DNA from 4 places in the Glutamicibacter sp. NPDC087673 genome. Region 3 is predicted to be linked to each of the others. Evidence: riboswitches for the same ligand, from Rfam matches in the RefSeq annotation. Region 3 holds a riboswitch; each other region holds the start of a gene.
What was found. A riboswitch is a leader RNA that binds a small molecule or an ion and turns the genes downstream of it on or off. The one in region 3 is predicted to bind S-adenosylmethionine.
Positions count from the first base shown of each region.

Region 1: another riboswitch for S-adenosylmethionine. It lies ahead of ACIOTL_RS13730 (ABC transporter substrate-binding protein); the one in region 3 lies ahead of ACIOTL_RS00510 (OsmC family protein).
Region 2: another riboswitch for S-adenosylmethionine. It lies ahead of ACIOTL_RS11280 (bifunctional o-acetylhomoserine/o-acetylserine sulfhydrylase); the one in region 3 lies ahead of ACIOTL_RS00510 (OsmC family protein).
Region 4: another riboswitch for S-adenosylmethionine. It lies ahead of ACIOTL_RS02900 (acyl-CoA dehydrogenase family protein); the one in region 3 lies ahead of ACIOTL_RS00510 (OsmC family protein).

Region 1 covers NZ_JBIUWB010000005.1:275,220-282,656, reverse strand. Annotated here, with positions in the region: gene ACIOTL_RS13750 (LLM class flavin-dependent oxidoreductase) at 1-1,061, shown strand, start outside; gene ACIOTL_RS13745 (IS110 family transposase) at 1,353-2,459, opposite strand; gene ggt (gamma-glutamyltransferase) at 2,663-4,486, opposite strand; gene ACIOTL_RS13735 (NAD(P)H-binding protein) at 4,702-5,565, opposite strand; SAM riboswitch class I at 5,851-5,942, shown strand; gene ACIOTL_RS13730 (ABC transporter substrate-binding protein) at 6,066-7,437, shown strand, end outside.
Region 2 covers NZ_JBIUWB010000004.1:233,237-240,673, forward strand. Annotated here, with positions in the region: gene ACIOTL_RS11245 (copper homeostasis protein CutC) at 1-270, shown strand, start outside; gene ACIOTL_RS11250 (DeoR/GlpR family DNA-binding transcription regulator) at 283-1,095, shown strand; gene ACIOTL_RS11255 (phosphotransferase family protein) at 1,240-2,148, opposite strand; gene ACIOTL_RS11260 (phosphotransferase family protein) at 2,141-2,986, opposite strand; gene ACIOTL_RS11265 (CPBP family intramembrane glutamic endopeptidase) at 3,083-3,865, shown strand; gene ACIOTL_RS11270 (GNAT family acetyltransferase) at 3,884-4,300, shown strand; gene ACIOTL_RS11275 (VOC family protein) at 4,362-5,006, opposite strand; SAM riboswitch class IV at 5,179-5,298, shown strand; gene ACIOTL_RS11280 (bifunctional o-acetylhomoserine/o-acetylserine sulfhydrylase) at 5,390-6,733, shown strand; gene ACIOTL_RS11285 (homoserine O-acetyltransferase) at 6,736-7,437, shown strand, end outside.
Region 3 covers NZ_JBIUWB010000001.1:100,472-107,908, reverse strand. Annotated here, with positions in the region: gene ACIOTL_RS00520 (SDR family oxidoreductase) at 54-824, shown strand; gene ACIOTL_RS00515 (L-idonate 5-dehydrogenase) at 814-1,869, shown strand; gene ACIOTL_RS00510 (OsmC family protein) at 1,946-2,497, opposite strand; SAM riboswitch class IV at 2,529-2,650, opposite strand; gene ACIOTL_RS00505 (DEAD/DEAH box helicase) at 2,791-6,006, shown strand; gene ACIOTL_RS00500 (MarR family winged helix-turn-helix transcriptional regulator) at 6,069-6,926, opposite strand; gene ACIOTL_RS00495 (dioxygenase) at 6,925-7,437, shown strand, end outside.
Region 4 covers NZ_JBIUWB010000001.1:612,480-619,916, forward strand. Annotated here, with positions in the region: gene ACIOTL_RS02895 (acyl-CoA dehydrogenase family protein) at 1-364, opposite strand, end outside; gene ACIOTL_RS02900 (acyl-CoA dehydrogenase family protein) at 393-1,619, opposite strand; SAM riboswitch class I at 1,670-1,760, opposite strand; gene ACIOTL_RS02905 (SdpI family protein) at 2,035-2,409, shown strand; gene ACIOTL_RS02910 (GntP family permease) at 2,485-3,846, opposite strand; gene ACIOTL_RS02915 (CdaR family transcriptional regulator) at 4,138-5,199, opposite strand; gene ACIOTL_RS02920 (aldehyde dehydrogenase family protein) at 5,257-6,765, opposite strand; gene ACIOTL_RS02925 (ABC transporter substrate-binding protein) at 6,966-7,437, shown strand, end outside.

The DNA.
Region 1 (7,437 bases), on a different contig from region 3:
CGTACGCTTTCGCCCGCCGCTTGGCCACCCTGGACCACCTGACCAACGGCCGCGTGGGTTGGAATGTCGTCACCGGCTACCTTCCCTCGGCCGCCCGCAATATGGGCCAGGAAGACCAGATGGAGCACGACGAGCGCTACAACCACGCCGATGAGTACCTCGAGGTGGTCTACAAGCTGCTCGAGGGCTCGTGGGAAGACGACGCGGTGCAGAACAACAAGGAAACCGGTGTCTACACCGACCCGGCCAAGGTGCACCCGATCGAGCACGAGGGCAAGTACTTCAAGGTCCCGGGCATCGCCATCACCGAGCCGTCCACCCAGCGCACCCCGGTGATCTACCAGGCCGGCGCCTCCAAGCGCGGCACCGAATTCGCCGCGTCGAACGCCGAAGCGATCTTCGTGAATTGCCCTACCCGCGACCTGCTCAAGGAAGCGGTCAGCAAGATCCGCGACGCTGCCGAGGCCGCTGGGCGTGGCCGTTACGACATCAAGGTCTTCGCCATGCAGACCATCATTACCGCGGAAACCTCGGAACTTGCCCAGGCGAAGTTCGAGGATTACAGCTCCTACGTGGATATCGAGGGGTCGCTTGCACTGCTTTCGGGGTGGACCGGCATCGACATGTCCGTCTACGGACCAGACGATGTCATCGGCGACGACGTGAAGTCCAACGCCATCCAGTCCTCGGTGGAGACCTTCAAGAAGGCCAGCGGCGATACCGGAAAGCCATGGACCATCCGCCAGCTGGCCGAATGGATCGGCGTGGGCGGATTCGGCCCGGTCTCCGTCGGTTCGGGTGCCGAGGTAGCCGAGAAGCTCATCGACTGGGTGGACTACACCGATGTTGATGGCTTCAACCTCGCCTATGCTGTCACTCCAGGCACCTTCGAGGACGTTGTCGAATACGTGGTTCCCGAGCTGCAGGCGCGCGGGGTCTACAAGACCGAATACGCCGAGGGCTCGCTGCGCCACAAGCTGTTCGGCGAGGGGGACCGCGTGAAGGACACCCACCGCGCAGCCCAGTACAAGATCGCCAACCGGATGGCCGCGCAGGCCTGATATGTGCCCGTAATTGTCAAGTAGGCATGGGTTAGCACCCGCTTGGCTGGATTGCCGAGCGGGTGCTTTTCACCTCCCTGATCGACCCGGTGGTGCGGCGTGTCTTGGTGACGCGTGGTCAGTCTGACATACGCGGGTTGGTTACCGCATGACCCTGTTTCGGCGAGAGCAACCAGCTTGTCTAGGATCGAGCGTGGCACCTCTTGGGATGCTGCTCATAGGCCTTCCGCTGATGCGCTCTTCACGCTGCATGCTCCACTTAGCATGATATGAGAGGCGAGTCTTGCAGAATTATTCGTCCATCACGGCCAATGACCAGCACCAACCGGCAAGTTCACGGGCAATCGCGGTGCACGCGACGGTGTGCTTCTTCTTGTGGCTGGCCAGGGTATTCCACCGCTGGTTCAGGCGCCGATTCCCGGCATCGCCCCGTGCCGCTGCCTGGGCCGATGCCTTGGCCCACCGGTCGGTCATGGTTTTCCCCGGCTGGTACCGCGGTTTGTGATGCCATGCAGCCTCGACGAGCAGCCGGCGGGCATGGGTGTTCCCGGTCTTCGTGATCCCGCCCAAGGACCTGCTGGTCCCCGAGGAATATTCGCTGGGCACCAGGCCAAGATAGGACGCAATGGTGCGGCCGGTGAATCGATCCCAGTCACCGAGCTCGACTGCGAGAGCGAACCCGGTCAGGGTGTTGATGCCACGCAGGCAGCACAGCCTGTTGGTCACGGCAGTGAACTGGGATTCGGCAGCCATCTTGTTGATTTGCTCATCGAGCCGGTCACGCCGGGCAAGACCGAAAGTGGCCGCATCGAAGGCAGCGTCGAAGGCCGCCAACGTTCCGGTGCCAAGGCTTGCGAGCTCGTTTTTCCTGATACGCCGCAGCCATGCCTCATGCCTGGAGCCCCAGCACGTACTGCCGTCATAGATGAAGCTATGGCGCAGCAGGAGCTTCGAGAGCCGATGCCTGCACATCATCAGCTCAACCCTGGCGTCCTCGCGTGCTCGGACGAGGTCTCTGGCGGATTCCTCGACGAGCGTCGGCACGCGCACTGCCACGAGTTCATCGACTTTGATCAGTCGTGCCAGCAGCAGGGCATCGCGGGCATCGGTTTTGACCTTGTCCCCGGAAAGGCGCAGGAGCTTCGACGGGGCCGCGACGGTCACCGGGTAGTTCATGCCCGCGAGGGTGCGGGCGAGGCTGAATCCGGTAGGACCGGCTTCGTAGGCGACCGCGACGGGTCCGTGGTCGGCAGCGATCCCGTTGATCCATGTCGTGATGGCTTCGTTCCCGCCGGGGAGTTTCGCTTCGAGGACTTCACCCGTGCGGGTGTCGAGGGCTGTTGCGCGGATGGATCGTGCGTGCACATCCAGTCCGATCGCAGTACGCTGGGTAAACATCAGGGCCTCCGCTGCATGTCGGCATCCCCGAGCCGTTCTCGGGGATGATCCACGAATCTGCACCGTGAGGCCCTGATCCGCAAGAGGCCTGGCGAAAAAACCTCTTACTCATAGGGTCTAGGCGCATCGCCTGCTAGCGCAGCAGACAGCGGCCCCCGGCACCTTCGAATGAAGTTGCCGGGGGCCGCCGTCTGCCTGCGGGCCTATTCGGTTGGCTGCAGCACCATGGCTGAACCGCCGCCGCGCCTCGTGGGCTCGGCCGCGGCGGTGAGTGTGCCGTCGGCAGCGATTTCCACCGCTTCAACCGCCCCGATTTCCGCCTGCGGAGTGAAGGAATCCCCAGCTGGCGCGAGCTTGTGCCCGAAGGCTTCGAGCGCCGAACCATGGGCTTGGATGAACTCCGGTTCCGCGGTGACCACTGCCGTATTGCGCTGGGAAGCACGTGGAGCGGCGATGGCTTCGCTGATATCCATGCCCAGATCAATGCGGTTCACCAGGGTCTGCAGCACCGTGGTGATGATGGTTGAACCACCGGGGGAGCCGATGGCCAGCACCGGCTCGCCGTCCTGCAGGACAATGGTCGGAGCCATCGAGGAACGCGGGCGCTTGCCAGGTTCAATGCGGTTCGGATCCTGCGGGTCGTACACCGTGGAGAAATCGGTCAGTTCGTTGTTCAGCAGGAAACCGCGATCGGGGACCACCATGCCCGAGCCACCGGTCTGCTCGATGGTCAACGTGTAGGAAACGACATTGCCCCAACGATCCACGACCGACAGATGGGTGGTGGAGATGTTCTCCGTATCCTGCTCTTCTACCGGTTCGCTGGTGGCAGCAGGGCATTGCCCATCATAGTTTTCAAGGTCGCCCGGAGCGACCGGCTTCGTTGCTGCCTGCTCCGGATCAATGGCGCAAGCGCGATCCGTGCCGAATAACTTGTCCGTCAGCGTCTGGGTCGGGACGTTGGTGAAAGCGGGGTCGCCGACGTACTTGCCGCGATCAGCGTAGGCGAGCGCAGTTGCCTCGAAATAATGATGCAAGGCATCGGGTGCTTCCATAGCTGGCAAATCGAACTCGCCCAGAATGTTCAGCGATTCGCCGATGGTCGTTCCGCCACTGGACGAAGGAGCCATGCCGAAGACGTCATAGCCCCGGTAGTCCACCTTAGTTGGTGCCTGCTCCACCACTTCGTAGCCGGCCAGGTCGGCAGTGCCCAGCTGCCCTGCGGGAACCGGGAGGGCGGTGTCTTCGCTCTTTGGCGGAGCCTGCACCGTTAGGGCGATTTCGGCAGCCAATTCGCCCTCATAGAATCCCTGGAGGCCTTGCTTGGCCAGCATCCGGTAGGTGTGTGCGAGATCCGGATTCTTGAAAATGCTCCCGACCTCCGGGGCATCTCCGCCGGGCAAGAACAATTCGCTCGTGGAGGTGAACGCGGCGAATCGTTCCTTGTTATCCAGGGTCTGTTCACGGAACGTCTCATCAATGACAAAGCCGCGTGAAGCGATCTGGGTCGCCGGCCGCAGAACCTGTTTCAGGTTCTGCGAACCCCAATTATCCAGTGCGCGCTGCCACGTGGCCAAGGTCCCGGGCACGCCCACGGACACGCCACTGGTGACCAGTTCCGGGGTGAAGTTATACGGCTCGCCGGTTTCAGGATCGATGAATGCATCATGCGCAATGCCTGCCGGTGCGGTTTCGCGGCCGTCGATGGTGCTGACCTTGCCCGACTTCGCATCGTAGTAGAGGAAGTATCCGCCACCGCCAATGCCTGCGCTATAGGGTTCGGTGACGCCGAGTGCTGCTGCGGTTGCCACGGCCGCATCGACGGCGTTGCCTCCCTTGCGCAGGACTTCGATGCCGGCAGCGGTGGCCTCCGGGTCTACCGAAGAGACAGCGCCACCAGTTCCGACAGCAGTCGGGTCCTTCTGGGTGTGTCGTGGTTCCGCGCTCGCCGGGAAGGCCGAGAAAGCTCCCAGGCCCAAGGCGAGGGCTGCCGCGCAGGCAACTGACCTTAAACGTGCTCGTGACATACTTTGATCTCCTCTGGAGGTGGGGATGAAGTATGCCCAAAATTACGGGAGCGGGAACTCGCCGCACGGTTGTGACACGCGGCACTATGGGTTTGCGCGGCAATTTCGCCCTGGTCGCGCAAATATTCTTGGTTATGACGCTTTGAAGCAGCGGGCAGGCACCACGGCCTCGATCGCCGCGAATGCCTGCCCGCTGGAAACCGATTGCGAATGGGCTACTTGTTCAGGTTGTCCTTGATGACTTTGCCCAAGGAGGCTGGGGTCCGGCCGATCAGCTTGGCCAGCTCCCCGGAGTTCACCTCCAGCGCTCCTTCGCGAATGCGCACGTCGGTATCGACGAGGATATGCGCGAATGGTCCGGGGACTCCAGCATCAGCGTAGATCTTTTCCAGCTGTTCGGGATCCATTTCCTGGTAGGCGATGTCCTGGCCGGCGGCAGCGCCAACAGCGCCAGCAAGCTGGGCGAGGGTGAATGGCTTGTCGCTGCCCAGCTCGTAGATCCTGCCGTTCTGGTTTTCCTCGGAAAGCAGCACGGCCGCAGCGGCATCCGCATAGTCTGCACGGGCGGCAGCGCTGATCTTGCCGTCGCCGGCGGCACCGAGCACCGTGCCGCTGTTGAGGTAGCCCATCAGCTGGTCGGTGTAGTTCTCGATGTACCATCCATTGCGCAACAGCACGTAGTCGATGCCGGATCCGGCCAGCAGCCGTTCGGTGGCGATGTGCTCCTCGGCGAGCTTCATGCCGCCGGACAGGGCGTTGGCAATTGAGGTGTAGGCGATCAGCGAGACATCCACGTGCTTGGCGGCATTGATGACGTTCTCATGCTGGGCAACGCGCTGGCCCACCTCGCTGGCCGAAATCAGCAGCAGCTTGTCTATGCCTTCGAGTGCGGACACGAGAGTTGGCTGGGCGTTGTAATCGGCAACGCGGGTTTCCAGGCCTTTGCCTGCCAGCGGTTCCAGCTTCTGCTCGGAGCGGCCAATGGCGACCAGATCAGCGGCATTCGCCCCGCGCGCCAGCAGCGCGTCGATGACTAGATTTCCAAGCTGTCCGGTGGCACCGGTAATTGCGATCTTCATGGGGTCCTCTCGTTGGTCTGCATCTGCTACAACCGGCGAGGACGTGAGGTAATTCCCGGAACCATCGAATGGGAATGCCGATTAAGCAAGGATTCGCATGGATCTGTCCACAGTTGGCGTCACAAAGCGTTTTATGTCCGGCGCATTGCATTTTATGACGCGCAGTATGACGTGTATCGGCTGTTTCAGGACGCGTTCTGCGACTTCATGACCCCTGCTTACGTAACGCTTGTCTGCTGAATTCAGGGGTTGCAGACTTGAACTGTTCGGCCGGTACAGCCGGACACCCCATCCAGAGCGACCGAGAGACCTGGCTCGTTGAAGTCGCAGCAACCACCCGTAAACGGGAGCGGTGCTAAGGCCAGGACCGATGGAGATTGCTAAATTTCTCAACGGTCTGCCGGAAGAAACTCGCCGTGGGTAGTCCCGGAATCAAGGCAGAACGTACAGGGAATCTATGCGTAATCCTCGGGGCACCAACCGAGAGGACATCTGTAACCATGCGTACAGCACATTTTGGCCTGAAGGCCACTGCAATCCTTGCCGTTCTGGGCTTGTCACTCACTGCATGCGGAAACAACGCCAATACTACTGGCGCCGCTGAAGCAGCAGCCGATCCAGGGGAACCAGTAGAAGGCGGTACCTTCACTTTTGCTGAAGTTACCCCCATCAACAATTGGCAGACTCAGGCAGCGCGTTTCTATGAGAAGGCCAACGTACTGAATTCCGTCCTTGATCGCCTGACCTACTACGACGTGGAAGCTGGCAAGCTGGTTGGCTGGATCGCCAGCGGATTCGAAGCCAACGATGCCAAGACCGAGTTCACGTTCACCATTCGCGACGGAGTCACCTTCTCAGACGGATCCAAACTGGATGCCAAAGCCGTGAAACTGAACCTGGACGCGCTGGGTCAGGGCATCAAGGAAGCTCAGATTGCACCGAACGTTGACTTTGCCGCCTACAAGTCGGCAGAGGTCGTTGGGGACAACAAGGTCAAGGTCACGCTCAAGCGTCCGGATGCCAATTTCCTTCGGGCGACTTCTTCAGTAACTGCTGGATTGGTGTCCCCGAAAACCCTTGAACTGGATAACGCCGCGCAGTCCTCGATCTCCAAGATCGTTGGTTCCGGACCGTTTGTCTTTGAATCGGAAAAGCCTGATGAAGAAGTGGTTTTCACCAGCCGCGATGACTACGCTTGGGCACCAGAATCTGCCTCTAACCAGGGCGATGCATACCTGGATACCTTGGTTATCAAATACCTTCCTGAGGTAGCTAGCCGTGCCGGGGCAGTTCAGTCCGCGCAGGTAGATCTCGTCCGAGGCTTGCAACCGGTGGACGAACAAGTGCTGGGTACCAACGGTGGCAAGGTGTTAGCTGCTGAAGGCGTAGACCTGACCACCAACCACGCAGCAGTACGTGTTGGCTCGGGAAAGCTTGAAGACGTCAAAGTCCGCCAAGCGCTGCAGATTGCAATCGACCGCCAGGCCATTAAGGAAACCGTTCTCTCGGATAGCTACGTCATCTCCGGATCGATCCTGAACCATAAGGCTCCAGGTTTCGTAGACCTATCTTCCGAACTGGCGTACAACCCAGAAAAGGCCAAGCAATTATTGGATGAAGCCGGTTGGAAGCCGGGCGCGGATGGCATTCGCGAGAAGGACGGAAAGAAACTGGAAGTAACGGTCTCCACCTCCAATAACTCCGTGGTCATCAAGCCAGCGTTCGAACTGATTGAACAGCAATGGCGAGAGATTGGCGTCCAGCTGGTCAACCGCGCGGCGGACAATACTTTCCTGACCAACGCGCTTGTCGACGACAAAGTGGAGTTCTTCGGCACCCGCCAGTTCGCATACGGCGGACTGGGCCCGGTCT
Region 2 (7,437 bases), on a different contig from region 3:
GAGTTCCCGGCTCACCGAGTGCTCAGCAGCGGCGGGAGAAGAACCGTTGACCAGGGCATGGCCACGATCGAGGCCATGGTTCAAGCCGCCGGCAGCCGGATCGAGATCATGTGCGGTGGCGGGCTGCAGGCAACAGATATTGAATCCGTACGCAGACTGGGAGTCGCAGCCGTTCATTCTTCTGCCAAGACCCGCTATGCCGATACCATCGAAGTATCTGAGCAACAGGTGCGCCAACTGCGCTGCACGCTTGATGAACTGGAAAATTAAGGAGCGCGCACGATGAAACGCGAGGAACGGCAGAACCAGATCCTCGATCTGCTGGCCAGCCGCGGCCAGATCGATGTAGAGGAAGTCGTCAAGCAACTGGGTACCAGCCCGGCCACGGCGCGCCGGGACCTGGACGCATTGGCCGCCGCATCACTGCTTACCCGCACTCACGGAGGTGCGGTCTCCAACTCGGTGGCCTACGACCTGCCTTCCCGCTACCAGCGCGATAGCAACGACCGCGCGAAGGCGCAAATCGCGAAGCTGGCAGCCGACATGGTCTCGCAGAATATGGTCATCGGATTATCCGGGGGAACCACCACCAAGGCGATCGCCAGCGAACTGAGCCTGCGCCAAGACCTGGTGGGTGAACCGGGCCGGGTCACGTTGACCGTGGTCACCAACGCGGTGAACATTGCCTCGATGCTGGCCGTCCGCCCGCATATCCGGGTGATGGTTACTGGCGGCGTGCTCAACGACCGTTCTTACGAGCTGGTTGGTCCAATGGCGCAGTCCTCTCTGGCAAAGATCACCATTGACTTGGCTTTTGTCGGAATCAACGGGTTGGATCCCGAAGTCGGTCCGATGGTCAGCGATGAAATGGAAGCGGCAGTCAATGAGCAAATGATCCGGCAATCGAGCAGCAGCTACCTGGTGGCCGATTCATCGAAGATCGGCAGGCGCTCGTTTGTCATCTTGGATCGTCAGAACCTGACCGGCATCATCACGGACAACGACGCCACAAGCGAGCAACTGGGTGCCTTGGCCAAGGCCGGCATGCGTGCAGCCATGGACGTGGCGGAATATCGGCCCGAGGAGAAATCCTAGCTGCGCTGGAACTGCCCACCGAGCTGCTGGTCCGGTCGGCGTTTGTGCTTGCGGGACCAGCGGATGCCAAGCACTATCTTTTCCGATGGCCTGCGCTGGTCCTGTCAAAGCAACGCGCGCAACAAGCAGGGCCGGCCGCACAGGTCAAAGCGAGGAGCCCAGGTTTTCAAGCAACGCCCGGCTTCGCGCGAGGAAGAGCTGTTCACGATTGCTATTGGGAGCCACGGAGTTGAATACCCCGGCGAGCATCACCGCAGCATCCAGCCTCAGCACAGTCCACGCTGCCGAAGTGTCGTCGAAACTGCCGCCATTTCCGGTGTATGCAGTACGCAAGCGCTCGTTGTCCAAACCGTTTTCGGCAATGGCAGCGTATTCCTCGATGCGTGCCAGTTCCATCTCCGGGGCAGCGCAGAGGGCATTACTCCAATCGAATATGGCCAGGGGCATTCCAGCCAGAACACGAACGTTCTGCCTACGGATATCCAGATGCAACAGCCTGCGCCGGTGCAAGGATCTTTCGAGAAGAGCACGCAACACGTCGGCCGATGGCAAGGCTGGCATCGAATGCTGGCGGGCTAGCTTCGCGTAGCGGTCAGCGATGCGCTGGGCAACCGTCGCATAAATTGTGCCGGCCTGGCTGCCTTCCTCGTCGAAAGCGAGCGGCGGAAGTTCGTGCAAAGAAGCCAGCAACGAGCCCAATGCGTGAGCGTCCACTGGTGAGCCGTCATCTTCGATGACTTCGGTGATCAACACCGGGTACCCATCTTGATCAACGAGATCACTTGCCCGTGCGCTGGGCAACCCATGTTGTTGAGCCCAGAGGCTGCAGTGCAATTCCTTGATCTGAAGGCTGCTGGCCGAAATCTGCGGATTGTTGCTGGTGTTGTAGACCCGCATTCGAGGGACGCGGTAGCCCTCGTAGCGGGTCCCGCGCAGTGAGCTGTAAAAAAGGAATTCGGTGCCTTCCCCGGTTAGTGCCAGCTCGCGTGCGCCACGGCGGGCGGCTAGCCTGGCAGCGACCTGATGGGGCTCGTAAATATGCGTCCTAGCCATTGATTGACTGCGCAGCGGAGAGGATGCGCGGACCAATCTTGCGCATGAGCTTGCCCATCTTCGGGTTGTCGGTGCGCGAGAGCGTATCCGATAGCCGTTCAAGACTCATCAGGCCCAACCAGATTTTGGCCCGGTATGCTTCCTCGGCGCTGGGAGCAATCAAATCCGCCATTTCCAACCCATGCCACAGGCTCAGGTAAGCGGTGTTCAAAGCCGGGTCCCACGCAGCGGCCAGGTCCCAGTCCAAGATGCCAACCAGTTTCTCGCCGATCCAATGCATGTTGTGACCGGCCAAATCGCCATGAACCAAGCCCGCAGGAACCTGCGCCAGGAAATCGAGCTGGGCCCAGAGCTCGGTAGCAGGCCCTCGCAGTTCCTCGGGCAGCGCATCGAAGCATTGCTGCTGCCTGGCCTGGGTCCATTCGCCACGGAATGAAAACGGTTTGGCCAGATGCTCGCTGATCGGCTCCAGCGGCAGCTCGGCCAAATCCTTGACCAGCTGACCCAGCACCTTCGGATCCCCGTAATGCGGTTCATGGGCGTTGCCGGGGATGAAGGACATGGCCACGGAGCTGAGTCCGTCGACGTGCAGGATCTCGGAGACCGCCACCGGGATCTGGTAGTTGAGCTGATCCTCCAGCAAAGACAGCAGCTTGACGGAACGGGGCATCTGTTCCGTGGCCGCTGGCGTGCGCGCCATGCGAATCACCGCTTGCGGATTGCCAATGACCACCTTGTGGAATTGTCCGCCTTCGTTCACCGCCGCATCTTCCCAGGAAAGATCGGGGCAGAGCTGACGGGCAATCTGCAGTTCTCCAATGGTGGCAGGACGGCTCACTCGCACTCTTCTCGTTCAGCTTGCTGGTGGTCTCAACCTCAGGCTATCGCAGGTTTGCCACGAGGCTGCTCAGTACGCGCACAGCCAGATCAGCCTATGATCGGAAACGTGAACGCTGAACAAGTTAAGCAGACAGCAACCCGCAAGACCCTCAAGTTCGAGATCGTCTTGGTTCTTGCCCTGTCTTTGGGACAAAGCGCGGTCTACTCGCTGCTGAGCTTTGCCGATAAGGTCACCCGGGCGCCACTGCGCGAGCAAACTACATCCCTGAACAACCCGCTGAGCACCCGCGAGTTCTTTGATTTCTCCTACCAGCTGCTGGACATAGTCTTTGCCTTGGTACCCGTCGTGCTGGCGCTCTACCTGATGAAGCGCACGACCGGACGAACCATCCGGGACATCGGTTTCGATATGCGCAAGCCGGGCAAGGACGCACTGCTCGGGGCGGGGATGTTCTTGGCCATGGGAGTAGGAACGCTGGGCGTCTATGCCGCTGGACGGGCGCTGGGCGTCACCACGGCACTGTCAGCAGCGAATCTTGGCGATTATTGGTGGAGCGTCCCAGTGCTTCTGCTGTCGGCTGCACGTCATGCAGTCCTCGAAGAAGTGCTGATGCTCGGATTCCTGTTCACCTACGCCAAGAAATTGAAGCTGGGCCTGTGGAGCACCATTATTGGTTCTGCGATGATCCGAGGCAGCTACCACCTGTACCAGGGGGTGGGGCCGATGATCGGCAATATGCTCATGGGCATCGTCTTCGGCTGGGTATACCAGAAGTACGGGCGGGTGATGCCGCTGGTTATCGCGCATTTCCTGCTTGATGCCATCGGCTTCGTGGGATACGCCTTGGTCGGGCCGGCCATCGGAATCGGCCAGTAGCGCAGGTAAGCTGAGCCAATGCAGATTACCGTGCTGCGGGAAGAGGACCTTCGCCAAGCAGTTGAATTGTGGGAAGCAACCGGGCTGACTCGTCCGTGGAATGATGCGCTCGCCGACGCCCGACGGGCTTTGGCCGAGCCTACTTCCACGGTGCTGGCCATCGTTGAGAACGATCAACTCATGGCTACTGCGATGGTTGGCCATGATGGCCACCGAGGTTGGCTCTACTATGTTGCGGTGGATCCGTGCCGGCAGGGCAACGGCCTGGGAAGGGAGCTGGTGGATGCCGCTGTCCTGTGGCTGCGGGATCGCGGCGTGCCCAAGGTGCAGCTCATGGTCCGCGAGGAGAACTCTGCCGTCATCGATTTCTATGAACGACTGGGCTTCGAAGACCAGCACGTCGTGGTGCTGGGGAAGCGCCTGGACCGGCCTTAACGAAAAGAAAGTAGGTGGGGACGCCATTGTCCCCGCCTACTTGCGTTCTCTGCGGAACTGTTTACAGCACCACGGTGCCGGACTCGGTCTCAAAGGTAACCGACATGATGCCCGGAGTGCCATTCGGCGCTTCATATTGCATGGTGACAGCGCCCAAATTGACGTTCTGCGGCTGGCCCAGCCAATCCAGCACCCGTTCACGCGAGCCGGCAATGGCGATCTGGCTGATGGCGCCGGCAGGTTCCAGCGCCTTCGACGGATGCAGCTCCTCGGATCCTTCATCCCAGGAAATCAGGTACGGGCACTGCGGATCGGCGATCAGGCCCTTGATGCCAATCTGCTGCCAGGTCAGTTCGCGGCCATCAGGGAACTTCCGGTTGCCCGGCACCGACTTGCGGCCCAAGCGGTCCTCGGCACTGGATAGATCCTCCACCGAGACGCACCAGCCCATCCAGCCGCCGCCGAGCTCCGAACGGGCGCGAACCGCCTGTCCGAAGGGTGCCTTGTCGCTGGCCGGGTGGTTCAGGACTTCAACCACCTCCAGGTACTGGCCATGCTTGAGCGGGAAGATGACATTGCGTGTTCCGAATCGTGGATGCACGCCGCCCTTGACGAATTCCAGTCCGAGGGACTCGGAGATTCTTTCAGCGGTTGGCAACAGCCCGTCTGGGCCGCATGCATAACTTACGTGATCTAGCCTCATCATGTGCCCATCATGGCAACATGTGATGCGAGTCTCTACTTAGGCACACCTAAGTGCCGGGATGCTATCGAATACTCTGCGATGAACCTGCAATATTCGCGAAATATGACCGATTGAGTCCAATGACGAGCCCTTGCGTTGCAAAGATCTTCGGTTTTCGGGCAAACTGGTACCAGGTCATGAGTCCCAGTAACAAGCCCCGGCTTACTGGGCGGCAACCCTCCAACCGCGGTGGGGTGCCCCGGGTGAAGACCTGGCCCTTGAACGCACAAGGCATCAAGGACAAGCGCGGGTTACCCCTGGAAGTCGTCACGATATGGTGCTTCCTGTCGGTGTCTTTTCAGTGGCGTACCCCCATAGTCATGAAACGCTATTTGGAGGAAACCATGAGCAATAACTGGTCATTTGAAACCCGTCAGATCCACTCCGGCCAGACCCCGGATCCGACGACCGGAGCACGGGCTCTCCCGATTTTCCAAACCACCTCTTTCGTCTTCCCCAGCGCCCAGAGCGCTGCTGCACGTTTCGCGCTGCAGGAACTGGAGCCGATCTACACCCGTATCGGCAACCCGACCACCGACGCGGTGGAAACCCGCATCGCTGACCTGGAGGGCGGCGTTGGAGCACTGCTGCTCTCTTCGGGACAGGCTGCCACCACTTTCGCCATCTTGAATTTGGCCGAAGCCGGCGACCACCTGGTGGCCAGCCCCAGCCTGTACGGCGGAACCCAGAACCTGCTCAAGCACACGCTCAAGCGCCTGGGCATCGAGGTCACCTTCGTTGCCGACCCGGACAACCTGGATGATTGGCGTGCCGCGGTGCGTCCGAACACCAAGGCCTTCTTCGGGGAAACCATCTCCAATCCGCGACAGGACGTCCTGGACATCGAGGGCATCTCGGCGATCGCCCACGAAGCCGGCGTGCCGCTGCTGGTGGACAACACCCTGGCCACCCCGTACCTGATCCGCCCGATCGAGTGGGGCGCGGATATCGTGATCCATTCGGCCACCAAGTTCCTCGGCGGCCACGGCAATGCCATTGCCGGTGTCATCGTGGACTCGGGCAACTTCGACTTCGCCAAGGACGCCGACCGCTTCCCGGGCTTCAACACCCCGGACGAGTCCTACAACGGCCTGGTCTTCGCCCGCGACCTGGGTGTCAACGGCATCCTGGGCGCCAATCTGGCCTACATCCTCAAGGCCCGCGTGCAGTTGCTGCGCGATTTGGGTTCCTCGGTTGCGCCGTTCAACGCGTTCTTGATCGCACAGGGCCTGGAAACCTTGTCGCTGCGCATTGAACGCCACGGCCAGAATGCCGTAGAAGTTGCCAACTGGCTCGAAGCCCGCGAGGAAGTGCAGAAGGTCGCCTACGCAGGCCTGCAGTCTTCGCCATGGCATGAGCGTGCGCAGAAGTACAGCGATCAGGGCGCCGGCTCGATCATCGCGTTCGAACTGGAGGGCGGTTCGGAAGCCGGCCAGGCCTTCGTGGACGCACTGGTATTGCACTCCAATGTCGCGAACATCGGCGACGTGCGCTCATTGGTCATCCACCCGGCCTCCACCACCCATGCCCAGCTCTCCGAAGCTGAGCAGGTTGCGGCCGGCGTGAGCCCGGGACTGGTGCGGCTGAGCGTCGGACTGGAGAATATCAAGGATATTCTGGCCGATCTGGAACTGGGCTTCCAAGCTGTTGCAGCCCTCGAGAACAAGGAACTGCAGGAAACCCTCTAGGCATGGCATCCATTGTGACTACTGAAGATACTCTGCGCGCCGAAGAGCTCGCCGGCGGGCAAGACGGCATTTTGCGCCGTAAGTCCGTGGGGGAGCACCACTTCGAATTCGGTGGATTCCTTCCGGACGTGGTGCTGGCCTATGAAACGTGGGGGACGCTAGCAGCTGATGGCTCCAACGCGGTGCTGGTGATGCATGCGCTCACCGGTGACGCCCACGTTGCGCAAGGCGATTCGCAAAGCGCCGGCTGGTGGGAAGAGCTCGTAGGTCCCGGAGCCACGGTTGACACCAATGAGTACTTTGTCGTGTCCATCAACATGGTGGGTGGTTGCAATGGTTCCACCGGCCCCTCGTCCTTGGGCGACCAGGGCCTGCCCTACGGTTCGAGCTTTCCCTTCGTCACCATCAAGGACTCGGTGCGCCTTGAAGCGCGGCTGGCCAAGCAACTGGGAATTGATTCCTGGCATGCGGTCATTGGCGGTTCGATGGGCGGTGCGCGCGCGTTGGAATACGCCGTCGAGTTCCCCGACCAGGTCAAGAACCTCGTAGTGATGGCCTCGAGCGCGCAGGCGACTGCCGAGCAAATTGCCTTTGCACAGGTGCAAACCCAATCCATCCGGTTGGATCCGCACTTCTGCAATGGCGACTACTACGGCAACGATGCGCGCCCGGACGCCGGTCTTGGCTTGGCTCGCCGCCTGGCC
Region 3 (7,437 bases):
ACCGCTGATGAGTTCCCGTCGATGTACCATCGACACTTCATGCGAGGGAATTCATGAGCCAACTTTTTGACCTGTCCGGACGCCTGGCCTTGGTCACCGGATCCTCCCGCGGCATTGGCCGCGAACTTGCCAGTGCCTTGGCGGATGCCGGTGCCACCATCATCCTGCATGGCCGCGACGAGCAACGCCTGGCCGAAACCGTTGCCGAATTCAGCAGACGCTATGGAGCTGAAAAAATCCATAGCGCCTGCTTCGATGTCACCGATGATGCCGCCGTGCGCGAGAACATCGCAGCCATTGAAAAGAACATCGGCCCCATCCGCATTTTGGTGAACAACGCGGGTATCCAGCACCGCGTGCCCATGCTGGATCTGGAGGTGGCTGACTGGCAGCGCGTGATCGACACGAACCTCACCAGCGCATTCCTGGTAGGCCGAGAGGTCGCACGCTCCATGGTGCAGCGTGGCGAAGGCAAGATCATCAACATCTGCTCGGTGCAAACCGACCTGGCCCGCCCCACCATCTCCGCCTACACCGCGGCCAAGGGAGGTCTGCGCAATCTCACCCGCGCCATGACCGCCGAATGGGCTGGTTCGGGACTGCAAATCAACGGCATCGCACCGGGCTACATCCACACCGAAATGACACAGAATCTGGTGGACGACGAAAAATTCAACTCCTGGATTCTGGGCCGCACCCCCGCAGCGCGTTGGGGCGCCGTCGAGGATCTGGCCGGACCAGCAGTCTGGTTGGCCTCGGACGGATCAAATTACGTGAACGGACAGACCATTTTCATCGACGGAGGCATGAGCGTTGTCGTCTAATTCCCTCGCCACCAGCACGTTGGCCGTCGTGGCCCATGCAGCCGATGATTTGCGTATTGAACAAATCGAGCTGGCAGCGCCGCGAGCAGATGAAGCACGCGTTGCCATCGCTTACGGCGGTATTTGCGGATCAGACTTGCATTACTGGAGCCACGGCGCCGCCGGGGAATCGTTCCTCAAGGCTCCAATGGTTCTCGGGCATGAAATCGTCGGGACCGTCATGCAGGCCGCCGCTGACGGCAGCGGGCCGGCAGCCGGAACCAAAGTCGCCGTGCACCCGGCAACACCAGGCGAGACCGGGGAACCTTACCCGGCCGACCGCCCGAATCTTTCCCCGGGGTGCACCTATCTGGGCTCGGCCGCCCGCTACCCGCACACCGAGGGCGCATTCGCCCGCGAAGTGAACCTGCCATCACGCATGCTGCGTGAGCTGCCTGCTGGCTTAGCACTGCGTGATGCGGCACTGGCAGAACCGGCTGCGGTTGCTTGGCATGCGGTGTCGCGCGCCGGTGAAGTCGCCGGCAAGAAGGCGCTGGTTATTGGTGCTGGGCCGATCGGAGCTCTCGCTGTAGCAGTGCTCAAGCGTGCCGGAGCCAAAGAAATCATCGCAGTGGACATGCACGAGAAGCCGTTGGAAATCGCCGGGAAACTCGGTGCCACTTCAACTTTGCGCGCCGATGACCAGGAAGCTCTTGCCCAGGTGGGCGCGGACGTGGTGATCGAGGCCAGCGGCAACTTCCGCGGGTTGGCCTCCGCCGTGCGCGGTGCCGTGCGCGGCGGTCGAGTGGTCATGGTCGGGTTGCTGCCCTCAGGAGAACAACCCGCACTCATTTCGCTGGCTATTACCCGCGAGCTGGAACTGGTTGGTTCCTTCCGCTTCAACGACGAAATCGACCATGTGCTTGCTGCCCTGGCCGACGGTTCACTGCAGGTTTCCGAGGCGGTAACCCACGAGTTCCCGGTCGCCGATGCGCTTGAAGCCTTCGAAACGGCCAAGGATTCGGCTCGCTCCGGCAAAGTCCTGCTGAACTTCCTGGGGCAATAGTTGGCTTCAGCTAGAAGTGCACCGCGGCGGCACCTGAAGTCGGGGGCCGCCGCGGTGCTTTTTAGTTCAGCGAACTCTAGTTGGTCTCTGCGATGCTTACCGCGGTTGTCACGGGCACCGGATTGGCGAAGAGGTCCAGCACCGGGCAGTGTGCATCCACTGCGCGGCGCAGTTCTTCATAGCGTTCAGCTGATTCCGGTCCGGCAATCCGGATGTCCAGATCCACCGACGAGAAGCCGGGGCGGATGGTCTGGTCGATGCCGAAGAGTCCGCGGACATCGAGGTGGCCATTGGCCTGGATCTTCACGTCGTCCACCTGGATGCCGAGGTTCTGCGCGTACAAGCGGTAGACCACAACCTGGCAGGAGATGAGCGCTCCGAGCGCGTATTCCACGGGGCTTGCGGCCAGGTCGCTGCCGCCCAGGGCAGCTGGCTCGTCGGCCTGGAAGGTGTGCTTGCCGGAGACAATGTTGCTGGCTACCGAATCGAAGCCTTCGCCCTCGACGGTGAAAGTCAATTGGGCACTTTGCGGGGCAGCCGAAATTCGTTCGCCCCAGCCCTTGCCTGCTTCCTGCAGGCGCTGTGCGCGGTCTTCGGATACGGTTGGGGCAGATGCTGCATTAGTCATGGGGAATTGATCCCCTTTCTGGCGCAAGGGGCGCCATCGCTTACGCATCTTGGCGTTCAAGATGCGTCGAATCTTCACCTGGGGCACCCCGCACAATGACGCAGGAGGGTTGCCGTCCACTCAGCCAGGGCTCAAAGAGTGGAACTCGTGATTCAGTGATTAATTTCTATCGGTTGCAGGGCCCGCGGGTAAAGGGCAGAAGTAACTTTTCGTCACCGGGCATCTTGCTTTCCGGCTCGCTAAGATGGAATCTAGCTCTCGGGCGCCCACTGCACGAACAATGAACGGCGAGTATGGAATTCCAGCTGACACTTTCTGCGGCCCAGACCTTGGTGACCGAATCCGAATACAACCTGGGCCAATTCCTGTGTGATTCCGGAAAAGTGCAGATCGCCAACCGGGTAATGCAACCGGGATCTACCCGCATCTCCGGTGTGGTGCTGCGTGAATCGGTGATGGCCCAATTGGAAATCACCGAGGGCAATATCAGCTTCACCAGCTTCTGCGGCAAGCATCCGGGGGTTCAGTCCTGTGAAGATGTCGCCGCCTTGCTCATTGAGGTCACCACCGAAGAAGACCAGGGCTTTTTCGTCTCCGACTCCGGGGTGGATCCCCACGCTTGGAAACGCAATAGCAAGCCGCAGTGGGAACGTACCCTTGACCGTCTGCTTCCAGTCATTTCCGATGAGCCGCTGGTTGCCGAAGAACCGCTGGGATTGATCCTGAAAGTGGTAAGCGAACCGCGTTATGGCGGCGAGGACGCGCTGACCTTGCAGGCACGCCCGGCCCGCCAGGGCACCAAGAGCCCCTGGATCCAAACCGGGATCAGCTGGCGCAATGTTGCTTTTGATACGCGGTTCTCCAAGAAGCAGCGTCGTGCGGTCGTTGAACTGGACCGGTTGCGTGAACACGTTGAACAAGATACTTATCGCCATTCGTGGGATCCCAAGGAGTGGATCTCCTTGATGGATTTTCCAGGCCAGGACCTGCTGGATGCGTTCGAAGCCCTGCGTGAAGCTGGAGTGCAGATCGTCAACGGCGGTTCTACGGCCAAGGCCCCGGTGGAGTTCAGCGAGCAACCAGCCATGGCACACGTGGATGTGCGTCGCGGTGAACATGGCCTGAGCATGGAAGGGAAGCTGCGCGGGCCGAGCGAAGAGCACGTCTACCTCTTGCCCATAGGCACGCCGCCGACCTTGTTGGCTTACGCGTCCAGCCCCTTGCCGAAGGCCAGGGAAATCGGTTTGGCCCGGTTCGCTGAACCGGTCACGAAGGAACTGGCCACATTTATTGAATCCGGTGCGCAATCCATCCCGCAGGAAGGCGTTGAGCTTTTCGAGCGCCAGCACCTGGACCGATTGCGCCTGATGGCACCGTTGAAGAGCGAGGATGACAGCTACAGCATCCCTGTTCCAGCACGCCCCAGCCTCAAGCTGTCCCTGGAGAGCATCCGAACTCCGCTGACCGTGAGCTATTCCTGGGAGTACGCCTCCGCGGGCCCCCGCCAGTATGCCGTGGAAAAGGAAATTGCTGCTTCGGTGCAGGACAAGCTCGGCGCGCAGGCTTCCTTGGGGCAACTGACCTCTTCAGGAATCTTCCCGCCGAAGGAATTCAGCACCTCCGAATCCATCGATTTCTTGGTCTACGCATTGCCGCTATTGGCAGAGCATCCCGATGTGGTCGTTGAAGAGCAGAACAGGCTGCCGAAGTACCGGATCAGCCACGCGCCGGCCGCTGTCAGTGTCGAAGCCGGCGAAAGCACGGGGGACTGGTTCGACTTGTCTGTGGAAGTGCTCCTGGACGAGACCAAGGTCCCGTTCCCACTGCTGCTGGAGGCCTTGACCAAGCAAGATGAGTATCTCGTCCTCGATGACCTTACGGTGATCCCGATTGATGGTGCAGATTTCACGCAGCTGCGCCAGCTGATATCAGAGGCCGGGGAGCTGGGCACGGTGCAGGGCGATACGATCCGCATCCATAAGTTGAGCATCGACTGGTGGCAAGAACTGGTGGATCTGGGCATTATCGAAGCCCAGCACAACCAGTGGCTGCAGACCATGAATGCGCTGCAAAGCGGTGAAGAAATGCAGCCGGTCCAGCTAGCGGAAACGTTCAACGCTGAACTGCGCCCGTATCAGGGCCACGGCCTATCCTGGCTCAACTTCTTGCGTACCCATGATCTCGGCGGCGTCCTTGCCGACGATATGGGTCTGGGCAAGACCGTCCAGTTGCTGGCTTGCCTTGAACAAGCGCGCGTCGAGGATCCTGCCCAGAAATTCCTGGTGCTGGCTCCTACCTCGGTGGTGGGCAACTGGATCAATGAGGCGCAGCGATTTGCGCCGCAGATGAGAGTCACCGGCATCACTTCAACAGCTAGAATGAGCGGCCAAAGCATGGCGTCGCAGATCGGTGACGCCCAATTGGTAGTTACCAGCTACACGATCTTCCGCCTGGCCTATGAGGATTTTGAAGCCGCCGGATTCAACGTCATGATCATGGACGAGGCCCAGCAACTGAAGAACCATGCCTCCAAAGGCTACAAGCAGGCCCGGCAGCTGCCAGTGCCGTGCAAATTCGTGGTCACTGGCACTCCCATGGAAAACAACCTGCTGGAACTGTGGGCGTTGGTCTCACTGGCTGCACCAGGCCTGCTGGGCGGTGCGAAGTCCTTTAAGGACAACTACCAGAAGCCCATTGCCGACGGAGACCAGGAGCGCCTGGAGCGCCTGAAGAGCCGACTGCGTCCGTTCGTGCTGCGCCGTACCAAGGAACAGGTCGTTCCAGAGTTGCCGGCGAAGACCGAGCAGGTGCTGGAAGTCGAACTGGAGCCGGGGCACCGCAAAGCTTATGACCGCCGCTTCCAGCGTGTGCGGCAAGAAGTTCTGGGGCTGGTTGACGACGTTGATTCGAATCGCTTCCAGATTCTCCAATCGCTGACCTTGCTGCGCCAGCTGGCCTTGGATCCGTCCTTGGTAGGCGAGGGCGATGCTCCGAGCGCGAAGCTGGAAATGCTGCGCGAACTCATGGGGGATGCGGTTTCTGAAGGGCATAAGATTCTGGTCTTCAGCCAATTCACCAGTTTCTTGGCCAAGGCACGCGACGTCGCTGAAGAGCTGGGCATTGAGCACGGATACCTTGATGGGTCCACCACTGGCCCAAAGCGCAAGGAACTGATTGACGGTTTCAGCGAGGGAGATTTCCCGGTCTTCTTCATCTCGCTGAAGTCCGGCGGCTTCGGCATTAATCTCACTTCCGCCGACTACTGCATCTTGCTGGACCCATGGTGGAACCCGCAGGCCGAAGCCCAGGCTATTGACCGGGCCCACCGCATTGGGCAAACTCGTCCGGTCTATGTGTATCGCTTGGTGGCAAAGGACACCATCGAATCCAAGGTGCTCGCGCTGCAGGCCAAGAAGACGCAGCTGTTCAATGATGTCCTGGGAGAGACTGCCCAAGCCGCGCAGAGTGCTGCGTTAAGCGCCGATGATTTCCTGGCGCTGATGGAGTGAGCCTAAAAAGCTGAAGCCTTGGAAACCAGAAGGTCTCCAAGGCTTCAGCTGATGATCGGGGACTAGAGAATCTGTTCAAAACTGTCGTTGAGGCGGTGCAGGAGATCTCCAAAATTCTTCAGTTCGGAGGCTTCCCATTCCTTGAGCTGGCGGCGCAGTTCCTCACGCAGCGTGTTACCGCTGGAGCGCCATTTTTCCTTGGCGTTTTCTGTTGCCGAGACCAGCTGGGCCCGGCCATCGGAAGGATCCTGGGTGCGGGTGACAAGTTCCAGAGACTCGAGGTGCTGCACGAGGCGGGAAATAGTCGCCTTGTCCAGACGCAGTTTTTCTGCGAGTGCTCCCTGTTGCTGGGCTTCATCGCGGATGACCACTGCAAGCAAGCGGTACCCCGGATCCTGCAGGTCCGGGTGGATGATCTTGGCGCGACGGATCAGCATCTGGCGGGCGCGCAATAAGATGGCGGTGAATTCTTCTTCGACCGTCTGCATCAGTTCTTCTTCTTGCATACAAACCATTCTAAAGATTAATGGTCGATAAGTCTGATATTGGAGACCGCAGCCGTTCGAAGCCGAAGTGTTGAACGTACTGCGAATCCCCAGCTGAGCGTAATTAATGGCTTGGAAAAGACTGGCCAGGCAACGCCTGATGCCTGCAAAGCCGTACAGTTCCACTTCTCCGGCGCAGCTTAGGAACGACTTGCCGATTGCATTCGTGATTAGAGAAGCAATAGATTTCCGCCGCCGCTCAGAAGCAGAGCAAGAAAGCCATGGCCTCCGTTGCCTCTGGCGTTGGACCCAACGTGGTGCGGCGAAGCTGTCCGCACTGTCCACGGGCCTCTTGGAGAGCATTTGGAGTTGGATATCGGGATTCATGAAAATAAAACTTGACGCTTCAACTAATGCTTGGTAGGTTTTAATCATGAATCAGCTATCCGATACCCCTCCCGTCTTGTTCCTTAGCCATGGCGCACCGCCACTGGCCGACGACCAGCGCTGGACCCAGGAGCTGGCTAGCTGGTCCGGCACTTTCGAGAAGCCGAAAGATATTCTGATGATCTCCGCGCACTGGGAAAATGCGCCGGTGACGCTGAGTGCTACCCAGCAGAAGAACGAATTGGTCTACGACTTCTGGGGCTTCGACCAGAAGTACTACGACGTTCGCTACGACGCGCCAATGGCGCCCGAGCTGGCCAATGAAGTCGAACGGCTGACCTCGGCCTATGGCCATCACGTGGAGCGCGACGAGACGCGTGGACTGGACCATGGCGCCTACGTGCCGCTGAAGGAAATGTTTCCGGATGCGGATGTACCGGTGGTGCAGATGTCCATGCCAACACTGGATCCTGCAGGACTCTTTGATCTGGGCAAGAGCTTGGCGCCCTTGCGCGAGCGGGGAACCTTGATCGTTGGCTCCGGATTCACCACCCACAAC
Region 4 (7,437 bases), 510 kb from region 3:
AGTTGCCCACCAGTTCTCCCGCCACGAAGCGGGCCAGCCACTTGTCGCGCCCCGGGCCGGGGGCCGCAACCAGACGGTCCTCGACGAAGGCGAAGTGCGCGCGCAGTGCTTGGGCAATATTGGAATCCGCCGCCGCGAGATCCACGAAGAGCTCGAAGAGTTCGGGCAGCGTAGCACCGGCACCCCCGTGCGATTCCGGGACCCGAACCGCGCCAAAGCCGGCAGCGGCCAGGTCCGCGACCTGCTGGTAGGGCAATTCGCCGGTGCGGTCGCGTTCAGCTGCACCCTGCGCAATGCGCGCGAAGAGCGGTGCGAAGCGGTTTTTGAGGCCTGCGAGTCGATTGCCAGTTGCAAGTACAGTCATCGTTCAGTCCAATCCGGGAGAAGTTTTCTTAGGTGTACAGCGAGAGCGGCTGGGACTCTCCGCGCAGGAAGTAGGCGCCGACCTCGATCTTCTTGTAGTCCACTGGGTCGTGCAGCGAATGGGTGCGCACATTGCGCCAGTACAGGTCCAGACCCACCGAGTTCGCAGTCGAAGATGAACCGGTCACCTCGAAGATCCGGTTCGCCACATCCACTCCCACCTCAGTGGAGACCACCTTGGCTTCAGCAATTTCCACGGCCAACGCCGCTCGTTCGGGCTGGGTGACTTCCCCGGCCTTCGAGAGCAGGGCATCGAATTTCCGGCCCAACTTCTCGGTCAGCGCCGCCACTGCTGCAGTGCGGGCTTTGAGCTCTCCGACGGTGCGCTGGAAGATCGGGTCCTGCGAGTAGGTCTCTGCCTGCGAGAACAGCCAGGCGTTCTTGCGGCCCAGCAAGATCTGCTTGCCGCGCTCCAGTGCTCCCTGGGCGATGCCCAGGTAGAAGTTGGCGAAGGCCAACTGGATACCGGGGGTAAGCAGGGTGGAGACCGGTTCATCGGTGACGAATCCCAGCAAGTCCCCTGCTTCGAGCCGCACGTTGTGGAACTTCAAGGAATTCGACGCGCTCAGCCGCTGTCCCAGGTAGTCCCAGTCGTCAACGATTTCCAAGCCATCGATATCGCGTGGCAGAACCAACGCGAGAATCTGCCCGTCGTATTCTCCGCCCTGGACCAGCGCGTTGATGACGATGACCTCGCCAACACCGGAACCCGTGGAGAATCGCTTGGCTCCATTCAGTCGGTAGCCGTCCCCTTCGGCGCTCAGCGTCAAATCCGGATCAACTGGATTCACCGAATCGCCCCAGAGCCAGCCACCTTCCACGGTGCGCTGCCACCATGCCCCTTGCGCTTCTGCTGGGGCGTAGAACGCAATGCCGGACTGGTTGATGTAGTGGTAAGCCAGCAACTGCGAGATGGAGCCATCGGCTGCGGCCAGTATGCGGACCGCTTCGAAAGCCGCTTCCCAATGGGCTCCGGCTCCGCCGAATTCTGCAGGCACCAAGAGATTGAGCAACCCGGCTTCGCGCAGCAGCTGCACTTCGGCGAAAGGCTGGGCGTTCTTTCGGTCGCGTTCGAGCGCGTCAGCCGCCAGCTTGTCAGCTACTTGCTGGGCGACGTCGCGCCAATGAGCCAGTTCAGCTTCATCAGCAGTGCCGGTGTAGGGCACGCGCGGCAATTGGGTATCCAGTACAGTCATCTTCGTTCTCCTCTTGGGCTATGGATTCCGAAGGATGCAGAAAATCTGCGGATCCATCGAACCTGGCGTTAGCACTACCTGCGGAGTGCAGGCTTGCTGCGGCGTCTCGGAGCCAGGTCTCTCAGCCGCTCTGGATGGGTTGTGCTCCGAGTCAAGCATTGCTGGCAGGTCCTCGGGAAGGGCGCTGTCATGCGGAGGAACAGCAGGACAAAATAGGTCATCTTCGCGCCTTCGCCCTGCCGGAAAACGGGCGGATAAGACGTCATATGACCTTCGCATGACGCAATTGGCATGCTGGAACTGGATTTCAAAGGCGTTCCCCTAGGCATCGATTGGGAACACAGCGTGGATCAGGGCACTTCCATGCGACCGCATAGAATGGCCATTCAAGATCAATCGGCAGAAGAGGCGGCAAGTGGATCCAGCAGGCGTGATTGCCTTCATGTTCGGGTTGCTGAGCATAACGCTGGTCGCAGCGTTCCTCGCCCCGATGGCACGGGACCGGAAGCTCGCTCGCAATGCGGCGATCGGCATCAAGACGCGCCACACCTTGGCCAGCGATGGGGCCTGGCTCGCCGGGCATCAGCAGGCTGCGCCCCTGCTTGCCGCGGCTTCCTGGGCCGGTTGGGCGGCATTGGCCAGCGCAGCAGTTCTCTGCCTGCTGGGCCAATTCGGTTTCGCCTTCGCCGCGACCGGAACCGGCTACCTGGCCGCCATCGCGTTGCTGGTGATCTCGACTGCCACAGCGAATAAGGCCGCGCGGAGCTTCCCGGCGGCAGGCCTGGGCTAATCCAGCACTGCTTAAAGCAACGGATCGCGCCATCTGCCGATGGCGCGATCCGTTGCTTTCTTGGAAGGCGTGCTGCTAAAGCAGTACGGCTCCCAGGACCAGTACAGTCAGGAACCCCGCGGTGCCCTGGATGGCGGTAGCCACGCTCAGGGTCTTGTAGGCGGTGATCACCGGAATGCGGCTGAGCTGCGAGACGACCCAGAAGTAGGAGTCGTTGGCGTGCGAGACAACCATCGCACCGGCGCCTACTGCCAATACGGATAGCACCATGCCCAGCTCCGAACCCAAGCCCAGGGAGCCGAGCATCGGAGCGACCAGCGCGGAAGTGGTCACCATTGAGACGGTGGACGAGCCCTGGGCGGACTTCAGTGCAGCGGCGATCAGGAATGGCACAGCCAGGCCCAAGCCCAGTCCGCTGAGTGAATCCGAAAGAATCGTGGTCAGATCCGACGCGGCCAGGACCGCGCCGAAGCCGGCGCCGGCACCGGTGATCAGCAAGATCGGAGCAGCGGTGCGTACAGCTTCGTTCATCTGCTCATTGAAGACCGCCAGCTTGCTGCCACCGCTCAAAAGAAAAGTCGATGAGATCAAGCCGAAGATCAGCGCAATAACCGGCGTCCCCAGGAAGGAAAGGATTTCCAGGGCAGCGCCTTCGCCAATCGGGTGCGAGGGCAGCTTCGCAATGGATGCGGCACAGATCAGCACCAGCGGAACCAGGATCGGCATGAAGGCCAGCGCCGGGCTGGGCAATTTTCCGAAGCTTGCACGCAGCTGCTCATAGTCGAGTTCGGAGATGTCATTGTGGTCGTCGCTTGGCAACGGGGTCCATTGGGACTTGTTGAAGCGGCTGGCGTAGGCCAAGCCGGCAAGTGCCGAGATGGCCGCAACGGGCAATCCGACAGCGATGATCAAGCCCAGGTTATCGGCAATGCCGATGCTTTCGGCTGCGGCCAGCGGGCCCGGAGTTGGAGGCACCATGGTGTGGGTCGCGTACAGGCCGGTCATCAGGGCGATGGAAGTTGCCAGCCCAGAGACCCCGGTACGCAGGGTGATGGCTTTGCGCAGCGAGTTGAGCACCACGTATCCCGAGTCGCAGAAGACCGGAATGGAAACGATGTAGCCGATAATCGATAGCGTCAGGTTGGGGAACCGGGTACCGAGGACCTTGATCAGCGCATCTGCCATGGAGATCGCGGCGCCGGATTTCTCCAGGATGACACCGATCATTGTTCCGAACAGGATCACCAGTCCGATATTTCCCATGGTGCTGCCGAAAGCCGTGGTGACCGTCGAAGCCACGTCGGCCAGCGGAATCCGGTAGGCGAAGGCCGCCAGGATAGCGGCGCCAACGAGGGCGAGAAATGGGCTGATCTTCAGGCGTGCTGTGACCATCACGATGGCCACAACAAGGATCAGCAGAACTAGCAGTTCGTACACGGCGGGTTGGCTCCTTTGCCAATATCGGTAGTTCTCTGCGTCCAGCCCGCAGTGGCTCAACGGGTGGACCAGCCCTATCGGCGAAGCTGCTCAAGGCTTTGCCCGTTGGGCTAGATGCCACCGTGCCACCCCGGTTTCGGGCGCAAAGATCGATCATCCTGCCAATACTAGGAAAAGTGACCCCGAATACCTATGGGCACACGACCACATTTGCCTGGGTTCGAAAGAGCCTATGTGTGCAAACACCCCACCCTTCCCAGCCCCGGCGCCAGCTCCCCTCGTTTCCAGGGCCTAGAAAACATGCAGCTGGCCCAAGGCCACTCTCGCGTAGATGGCATGCTGGAGTTTCAGGGATTCGCTGGACCGCCGAATATCGACGCCGCTGACCTGGCTTATCCGCTCAAGTCTTTGCACCAAGGTATTGCGGTGAATATGCAGATCCGTGGCCGCTTGGCTCATCGAAGCAGCTGTCGCAACGACCAGCAGGGTTCTGGCTTGTTCCTCATTGAGCTGCATCGCTGGGGCAGCTGCATGTTCCAGGCTGCGGGCTGGGGTGCGGGCGATAGCCACAGCAATTTCCCGGCTCCACATGCGGCGCCGCGCGTGGGATGGCACGAGTGCCGGATAGCCCACCAATACGCGCAGCACTTCGGTTTCGGCCATGAGATCCTCGGCCTTTTCGACAGGCGCGGAGACCAGGAAACGTTCCTGGTCCATGCGCTCGGGAGCGAAAGCTGTCTCGCTGGCAGCGCAAAGCCTCCAGTACGCGCCGGAAAGGCTAATCCATGACGTGCGGTGATGATCCTTCGCCGGCTCTTCGAGCGACGGATCCCCTACGCTTCGGGGCAGCCAAGCTTCAATGCATTTCGGCCCGCGCAAACCATGCGCTGCGAGCGAGCGGTCGATCACTTCAGGTGCAACGCGACCGGCGATCAACGCAGAAATAATGTCGCGGGCTTCGGTCTCGCGCCGCGCGCTGCGAGAGTGCTCGCGTTCCTGGGCAAAGAGCAATTGAACGGTCAATGCAATCAGGCCGGCCAGCGGTTCCACCTCGTGGGGAGCTCCGGTCACGCCCACAACGCCGCAGAGCTGGTCGTTCAGCACCAGCGGCACATTGACCCCTGGCTGGGTTCCGGCCGAGCCGTCGGCCTGGCTGACACGGATGATGCCGTTGCGTCGGATCGCCTCTGCGCTGCCGTCGTGGTGGGTACCGATACGCGCAGCATCCGTAGAAGCAATGATGACTCCGTGAGCATTCATGATGTTCACATTGCGGTTGATGGTCGGCGCAATCGTGTCGACGACTTTCTGCGCCAACGCGCTAGCCAGCCGGGGTTGCTCCTTTTCGCTCATGAGCTCATCCTATCGGCCCGGGACTGCGCAAAGCAGTCCCGGATTAGAACATTGCCGTTAGTCGAGCTTGACGGTGACCGACTTCAGCGAGGTGTAGGCCTCGATGCCTTCACGGCCATTTTCGGCGCCCCACCCCGACTGCTTGAATCCGCCGAACGGCATGTTCGCATCCATGCCGGCACCGGTATTCACCCTGACGTTGCCGGCCTGGATTTTCTTGGCGAAGGTCAACGCGCGGGAAATGTCCTGGGTGAAGATCACCGAATTGAGACCGTAGTCGGTGTCGTTGGCCCGGCGCAGCACCTCGGCCAGCGAATCCTCGTCGCCGAAGGTGCTCACCGAGAGCACCGGCCCGAAGATCTCATCCTTGGCGATGGACATGTCCGGACTGACATTTTTCAGCACGGTGGGCTGCACGAAGAATCCTTCTTCGCCTTCGGCCAAGCCACCGGCAACGAGTTCCGCACCATCAGCGATGCCCGCCTCGATGTACCCCAGCACGCGCTCGCGCTGCACCTGGGAGATCAGCGGGCCCAGCTGGGTTCCTTCTGCCAGGCCAGCGCCCAGCTTGAGGTTCTTCGCGAATCCGGCGATGCCTTCGATGACCTGGTCTGCGATGTCTTCGTGGACATACAGTCGCGACCCTGCCGCGCAGACCTGGCCGGAGTTGCCGAAGATGCTCATGGCGGCGGCCGGAATGGCCTTGTCCAGATCCGCGTCGGGATAGATCACCACCGGGGATTTGCCGCCCAGCTCAAGGCTCAGCCGCTTGAGATTGACCGCTGCCGACGCCAGCAGCTTCTTGCCTACCGCGGTGGATCCGGTGAAGGAGAGCTTGTCGACATCCGGATGGTCGGCGAGCGCTTGGCCGGCCACCGGCCCCAAGCCCTGGACCACGTTCAGCACACCGGCCGGGATGCCTGCTTCAAGCGCAATCTGCGCCATGCGCACGGCGGTCAGCGGGGTCAGCTCCGCGGGCTTGAGCACGACGGTGCAGCCGGACGCCAGCGCCGGAGCCACCTTGGACAGCGCAATGGTGAAGGGGACATTCCATGGCACGATCAGTGCGGCCACACCCAAGGCTTGGCGCTGGGTATAGGCGTGCCAGGTTCCTGGCAGGGAAATATCGCGGGTTTCGCCGTTGAGCTTGGTGGCCCAGCCGGCGAAGTAGCGCAAGGTCTCGATGCCCGCGGGCAGCTCGCCAAAGCGGGCGATGTTGAAGGGCTTCCCGCAGTTCAGGGACTCCAGGGTAGCCAATTCATCGAGGTTCGCTTCCAATGCGTCAGCGAAGCGGTGCAGCGCCCGCTGGCGTGCTGCCGGGGTCATTTCTGCCCAGGGCCCGGACTCGAACGCTGCACGGGCGGCAGCTACTGCGCGGTCGATGTCCGCTGCGGTGGCAGCCGTCGTCTCGGTCAGCAGCTGGCCAGTGGAGGGATCGGTTACCGGCAGCTTTTCCCCCGAGCCAGCGACCTCCTGGCCATTGATCACCAGCGGAAGGGGCGTGGCCGCCAAAGCGGCGCGAAGCTGCTGAGCCAGCGGAACGGCGGAAAGATCTGTTGCTGTCATGGAATGTATCTCCTGGTCTGCCCGGCGCGCTTCGTCGTTGGCATCATTTTGAATGTGAGTCTTGCCACACAATCATACTAAAGATATATTGTGATTCAAGGAATACATTTTGATGCTCAATGTACTTCTTCTTCCGGGAACCGACCCCGGTCGACAACTCGCAGCCTTCGCCTAGGCACCAAGCTTTCAAGGAGATCCCCATGGTCACGAAACGACGTTTTGCACGGAAGGCCTTCTCCGGCCTCGCAGTCTCTGCCCTCGCAATCGGCACCCTGGCCGCGTGCGGATCCAGCGAGGAGGCCAGCGCCGACGGCCCGGTGAAGCTGCGCGTCGCCATTGCTCCGATCCAGTTCGAAACCGCACGCATCGCTGAAGAGAAGGGCTACTTCGAGGACCAGGGCCTGGACGTTGAATTGGTCAATGGCGCCGACCCCGCCGCGCTGCTGGCCCAGGTGGTCTCCGGTGACGTGAACGTTGCCATCGGCTCGTGGATCAACGTCGCCACCTCCTTCTCCCAAGGTGTTCCGATCCAGGTCATTGGCGGCAACGGCATGGTTGATCCGGAGGCCGACAACTCCGGCGTCATGGTGGCCAAGGATTCCGGGGTCAAGGAACTGGCAGACCTGAAGGGCAAGACCATTGGCGTAGTTGGCGTGAAGTCCGGTGGCGACA